3 regions of the Solibacillus sp. FSL R7-0668 genome follow, and region 3 is predicted to be linked to each of the others. Evidence: predicted binding sites of a transcription regulator. Region 3 holds the regulator's gene; each other region holds the start of a gene.
The links. Region 3 encodes LexA, which represses DNA repair genes until DNA is damaged. Its sites were predicted from a motif close to CGAACATATGTTCG; they were not measured.
Positions count from the first base shown of each region.

Region 1: the regulator LexA is predicted to act here: its motif matches at 1,145-1,158, upstream of MKX47_RS08665 (type IA DNA topoisomerase).
Region 2: the regulator LexA is predicted to act here: its motif matches at 825-838, upstream of MKX47_RS15635 (malate synthase).

Region 1 covers NZ_JBBOUU010000001.1:1,793,213-1,795,492, forward strand. Annotated here, with positions in the region: gene MKX47_RS08655 (sigma factor) at 121-627, shown strand; gene MKX47_RS08660 (glucosamine 6-phosphate synthetase) at 629-1,024, opposite strand; gene MKX47_RS08665 (type IA DNA topoisomerase) at 1,220-2,280, shown strand, end outside.
Region 2 covers NZ_JBBOUU010000001.1:3,112,018-3,114,297, forward strand. Annotated here, with positions in the region: gene MKX47_RS15625 (GNAT family N-acetyltransferase) at 1-24, opposite strand, end outside; gene MKX47_RS15630 (MarR family transcriptional regulator) at 107-274, opposite strand; gene MKX47_RS15635 (malate synthase) at 857-1,711, shown strand; gene MKX47_RS15640 (YitT family protein) at 2,057-2,280, shown strand, end outside.
Region 3 covers NZ_JBBOUU010000001.1:2,574,980-2,577,259, forward strand. Annotated here, with positions in the region: gene MKX47_RS12900 (YneB family resolvase-like protein) at 1-220, opposite strand, end outside; gene yneA (cell division suppressor protein YneA) at 207-557, opposite strand; gene lexA (transcriptional repressor LexA) at 718-1,341, shown strand; gene MKX47_RS12915 (IS3 family transposase) at 1,408-2,280, opposite strand, start outside.

The DNA.
Region 1 (2,280 bases), 780 kb from region 3:
TAAAAAGCCATTTAAAAAGCAATTTTATAAAAACTGCACTTTGTCAGATTTGCACAATTTTTTTATGGTGGAGCTACCTAGGAATAACCAGTTGTGCACAGCTCAAAGGAATGCAGAACAATGCAAGATGTCGATGAACGTATTGGTGAGTTTGAGTATTTAATTTTACGCGTCATTGCGAAGTACAAATTATTTCAGGAAAAAGAAAATTATATGCAAGTAGGGCGCTTAGCCATTTGGAAGGCGGTTAAGGAGTTTGATCAAACAAGGGGAAATTTTGAAATGTATGCCTATATGATGATTAAATATGCGATTGTTCGAGAGTTTCAGGGCAAATTGAAGGTAACGCAACATGAAACGTCGACAGAGGATGAAAAACTATCCTATTTATCCGATACAGCTACAGAATTAGCGCCACATCAGATGGAACGGCCGGAATGGTATTATCATTTATTTTCTGAGCATCAGCGCATTATTGAGCTGCTATATTATGAGGGCTATTCCATCAAGGATGCGGCAAAGCTTGAAGGGATTTCCTATGATGTTATGAAAAAGAGGCGAGCAAAAATGCTAAAAAATGCGCGGGCCTTGCTACAAAAAAAGGACGGGTCTGCACCCATCCAATGAATTATTGTTGAACCGTATTTAAAAATGCGTTTCGTTGTTCTTCGGATTGTTGCGTGCCTGCTACTAACATTGCACCGATACGATAGTCAGCTTGTCCCTTTTCGACAACATATTGTAAATTAACGGATTGTACTTTGCCACCCACATTGCAATCGCCTTTAAATTCAACGACGTGCTCCATCATTTTCGTTTGGAAATACTCCCATTTACTTTTTTCACAATAGTTTTCAAATGCAGCCTTAGTTGTGATGTTACTATTTTCAACAACTGGGGCTGCCTGTATGTATTGCACGTATTCGTTATCCGTCACTGGTTTTTTTGGCCCAAAAAAGTAAAAAAACAGACCTAAAATGGCAATTGGAATAATCCAAAAAATCGTTCGCTTATATTTTCCCATATTTAAACTCCCCCTTTGTACATAGATAGTATAACATTTTATAATGTTCATTTTCTACATTGGTATAGTGAAATTCTCGTAAAAGTGGATAATTCGTCTGATAGGTATCTAGTTTGATTGCGTATGTACGTTCGGTTTTAGCTTGCAAATTGATTAATTCCATTTATACTAAAGGAAGATAAGGGGGAGGAATCTATGCAAAAAGCCTTACTCATCGCAGAAAAGCCTTCACTAATGCGTGATATTGAAAAAGTATATAAAAAAATGAATTTACCATATACGATTGAGTTTGCAAGCTTTGTAGGACATGTGGTGGAGTTAAAAGAGCCGCATGAATATAAGGCGGAATGGAAAAAGTGGGACCTCGCGTTATTACCAATGATGCCAGAGCGTTATGAATTTCGTGTGAAAAAAACAGCGGCGAGCGTTTACAAAAATATTGCTGACCAGCTAAAGCATGGACACTATGATTTTGTTATTAATGCCTGTGATGCGGGAATGGAAGGCGAAAATATTTTCTATTCCTTTTATAAAAAGGCGAATTGTAGACTACCAGTGAAGCGTTTTTGGACTTCACAAACGACAGAGCCTGCGATCCGAGAGGCACTTGAAAATTTAATTGATGAGCAAGATGTCCTCATAAAAAATTTGCGTAATGCGGCGATGTATCGCATGATATTCGATTGGTTAGTCGGTTTGAATTTAACGCGTGCGGCTACGGTAAAAGGTGGTCGTACGATTAAAGTAGGGCGCGTTATGACACCTACTTTAGCCATTGTCGTTTGGCGTGAGCTGGAGATTCGCAATTTTATCCCACAGCCCTACTATCAAATTGAACTGGATTTAGGCAATTTTAAGGCGCTCTGGTTTGATCCGAAATCAAAATCCAATAAAATCGCAACGCTTGAACAGGCACAGGCGATTTTGCAGCGTTTAACAGGTGAGGCAATCGTTGTGGATATAAAAACGGAGCGCAAAACGATGTATGCGCCAAGCTTGCATTCGTTACTGGAGCTACAAAAGGAAGCAAATCGTCTCTTTGGTATGACATCCGCTGAAACACTTAAGGTAGCACAAAGCTTATACGAGACACGAAAGCTTGTGACATATCCTCGTACCGAATCACAGCATTTACCAACAAATTTTGCGAAAACGATTGACCGGAATTTGACCGCCATTCAATCGCTTCCACAATATGCCGAGTTAACCACTGCTCTATTAAATGACCGAGCGCGTATTCAAAAAATCCAGCATTC
Region 2 (2,280 bases), 540 kb from region 3:
ACCTTTCTTAAGCTGCCGAATCATCCATTCTATGTTCCTTGGCTTGGCATGTTCATTTGTTTCCTTTACGTTTTGTTTTAACTTATCAAATTGGCTTTCTTCCATCTTAAGCACCTCTACTTTTTTTAAATTTAATGGACCGATTTTTCGGGTTAATTGTGCGCTCGATATAGCCTTGATTTTCCAGCTTATTAAGCAATTGACTAACTGCACTTGTTGAAACCTGCAAATGCTGCGCGAGATTGGTTGATAAAGTAATGCCCGTTCGAATCAATTCGAGATTAAATACTTACTTCGTTATTAATAAAGGGTGGCGAAATAAATTGCGATTTAATTTTGGTAGCTGTCAGAGCTCATACATAAAGAAAGACTTAGACATAGTTGGAAAATTAGCTGCAAATAATTCCCCTTTTTCATCATACAGACCATTTTCAATCCCGCCCCTTATTTTTATATCATAAAGCCCTCGTATGCGTATCACCGGTAATCAAGTGGTTATTTATGGGTGCCTTCCAGAAGTTTCGTAACTTTTGAAGCCATTTATTTCATAGTTACTTCAATGGTTTTTAGAGAATAAATATTTTATTTTACCTCACAATAAAATACATTGTCAATAATAATTTTACAAATTTTCAGAAAAATGTTACAATAGTCTTATAACTTTTTTTAAATCGTATTTCGAATTCCGCTGTCCTTTTTGCAGATAGAATTTGGATACGTTTTTTTAATATCCTTTTTAAGCGCGGAAGAAAAAATAAAACAAATGTGCGAGCTTTGAAAGGAGTTAGTTGAATAAAATTATTTATTTTCTATCTAATAGTAAACGAATTTTTATTCCATAAGGAGGACTAGAATAATGAACCTAATCAATAAGAAAGTTACACACAAGCATTTTGGTACGGGTAGTATAGTTAAACAAAATGATTCTAGTATTGAAATACATTTCGCTTCGGAAAATAAAATGTTTGTTTTCCCTGATGTATTTGGAAAGTACTTAAAACTACATGATAAAAGTGATGCTCTTTCACTCGAAAAAATAATAAAGAAAAAGGAAATGGAACGAAAGGAGGAAGAATCGAAGAAAGAAGAGGAAAAAAAGCTACAACGTAAAAAAATCGAACTTCGCTGGGAACACGAAAAACTTATGAAAAATCATAAACTTCATCCCGAATCACAAATGGTTTTCTGGTGTGACACAGAAGAAAAGAATAGTTCCTTTTCTGAGTGGGAAGTTTTTTCAGGCGTATTAAAAAGTGGGAATAACAAAGGAAAGCCAAATAAACCGAGCCGCTTGCACCAAAATAGCGCTGTCCTATTAACAGCAATAGATTCCGGTATGCCTGAAAAAGACAGACGTATCTTAGGTGTCTATATGGTGAATGAAGATTTTATCGGTAAGCTTTGTATAGATGGAAATATTCCTGCTCATTCAAAATATAGAATTCAACTTACAGAACAGGAATCAGATCAGCTGCTTTTCTGGAAATATTATATAAATGAAAAATTCCCCGAAAAAATGACATGGAATACAGGTAAATACCGTTATTTTAAAAATTTATGGATGGCTCAAATTTTGCTTGATATCGTTTCGTTGAAAAGTGACCCAAATGAACGTGAATTGGCACAACAATTTTTTAAACATTTTTGTAAAATGAATCAGATAACAGCTCAAGAGTTACCAAAGCCTAATGGCGCATTAATGCGAATTTAGACGTTAGCCCAAAGCTAATAACAATGACAGGAGACTGACATATTCTCTCATCTATCACTAATGCTGAACAGTACCTTGCTCTGTTTGCTAATAAATATGTGATGTTAATATAATTATTTATCAAAAGCGAATTCTTATTATAGGATTCGCTCTTTTTGTATTAATGAAGTACATAAGCACCCTGATTATACAGAATTTAAAAATGATGGTACTATGAATAATTGATTGGGAACAAGCCTTTTGCAGACTATTTAAAAAATCGATTGACGTTATCTTATTCTCTAGCAATATTTTAAAATGTATGGACTAGAGATATAATTTTAGTTCTAAACGGTGGTGTAAAAAATGAAAAAAGTTTCAATTGATATTTTGATAATCATAATCGGGGCATTCTTCTTTGCACTTGGAGTCAACCTATTCGTTATTCCAAACAATTTAGGTGAAGGCGGTGTAACAGGTGTAACGATTATTCTTTATTATGTAATGGAATGGTCGCCTAGTATTGTCAGTCTTGTAATCAATGCCATCCTATTAGTGATTGGCTATCGATTCCTTAATAGGCAAACGAT
Region 3 (2,280 bases):
GGGCTTTTACTTGCTGCTCTTTCATAAAATCGAGCATATCTAATAATCCATCTCGATCTACTTCATACCCACTATGCTGATCTTTGTATACATAAAGCTCTGAATAGCCCAATGATTTCGCATAGCTTGTTAGCTCTTCTTGCTGGCGAACTAACGAGGTTTCTTGCGTGTCTTTTTCAGTACTAACACGGCAATATAATACTGCTTTACTTTGATTCATGATTTCTCGCTACCTTAACTGTCTTATCTCCTGATGATTCTTCGTCATTTAAGTTGGCAATATAGTTGGAATCCTGCTCTACAGGGACCATCAGTACTTGACCATATACTACCTTTTCATCTTGTAAGCCATTTTCCTTTTTTACAAAGTGAATCCAATCGTTCTTTGCCATTTTACCACGATATGTTTCTGCTAACGACCATAAAGTATCCCCCTGTGCAATGGTCACCTGTTCGTATTGTTCGATTTTTTCATCTTCAACGATAAAGAATGTAAACATAATAATAGAAAATGCCAGTACCATTGTTGTGAAACTGTTTAATTTGATTTTTTTCATCGTAAAAACCCCTTTAAAGAATGTATGTTCGGAATGTTTGTTCTCATAATAATACGAACATACGTTTTTGTCAACACCTTTTTCGAACCTATGTTTGCTTTTATTTATACATACTGATATACTGTAGTTAAGAAAATCGTATTATAAAGAGGTGAGTTCGTTGACACAAAAAATTTCTAAAAGGCAGCAAGCAATTTTAAATTTTATTAAAGATGAAGTACGTGCCAAAGGTTATCCACCATCCGTTCGCGAAATTGGAGAAGCGGTTGGTTTAGCTTCTAGTTCGACTGTTCACGGGCATTTAGCGCGTTTAGAAAGTAAAGGGCTTATCCGTCGCGACCCTACAAAGCCACGTGCAATTGAAGTATTAGATCAAGAAGCATTAACAATTCCGAAATCCGGTGTAATTCAAGTTCCTTTAATTGGAAAAGTTACTGCTGGATTGCCAATTTCAGCCATCGAGGACATTCAAGAATATTTCCCATTACCTGATACGTATGGCGCTTCTGAGGATGAATTATTTATGCTTGAGATTATGGGTGAATCGATGATTGAAGCAGGGATTCTAAATGGAGACTATGTAATCGTCAAAAAAACAGCGACAGCCAACAATGGGGAAATTGTTGTGGCCATGACTACGGAAGATGAAGCGACTGTCAAACGCTTCTACAAAGAAAAAACACATTTCCGTCTACAGCCCGAAAACAGTTCAATGGACCCTATTCTTGTGAATCAAGTTACTATTTTAGGTAAAGTAGTAGGATTGTATCGTAATATTCATTAAATAAAAAATCCTCCGCCAACTGACATGACTGAAGTGACCCCTAAAAGTTAGACACGGTTATTTCACTTAGGCAGCTTGGGTAAAATGAGTTCGGTATTGCACCGGACTCATTTTTAATTTTGCCTTCATGCGTTTCGTGTTGTAATAGTGTATATAGTTTTCAAGTTCCTTTTTAAAATGCTCGACGCTTTCAAATTCCTTTAAGTAAAGGAATTCAGACTTCATGATGCCAAAGAAATTCTCCATCACCGAATTGTCATAACAGTTCCCTTTACGTGACATGCTTTGCACAATGCCTCTCGATTGGAGCGCATGGCGATATTGTTTCATTTGATAATGCCAACCTTGATCGGAATGCATCAGTAGCTGGTGTTCCGCTGGTAATCGCTCTAACGCCTTCTCCAACATCTCAGAAACCAACGAATAGGTTGGTCTTGAGCCGATTGTATACGTGATAATTTCGCCATTAAATAAGTCTAAAACAGGCGATAAATAGAGCTTTTCGCCAAATAATTTAAACTCCGTAATATCTGTTACCCACTTCTCATTTGGGGCTTCAGCTGTAAAGTTGCGATCTAAAATATTTGGCGCAATTTTACCGACTGTCCCTTTATAAGACTTATATTTTTTCATACGCACTACGCACTTTAAACCAAGTTCTTTCATGATGCGTTGAACCTTTTTATGATTCACTTTTTGTCCACGATTCGCGAGCTCATCGCGAATACGACGATAGCCATAACGACCTTCGTGTTCCTCATAAATCGATTGAATATCATCTTTTAGTTTGGCATCTGGATCCGGTCGATGCATCTTCTTGACGTAATGATAGTATGTGCTACGTGGAATGCCTGCGAACTTCACAAGCGCCTTCACCGGGTATTTATGCCTTAATTCATAGATGACCTTTACTTTGTCTTCTTTGGTGATTTTTCCTTG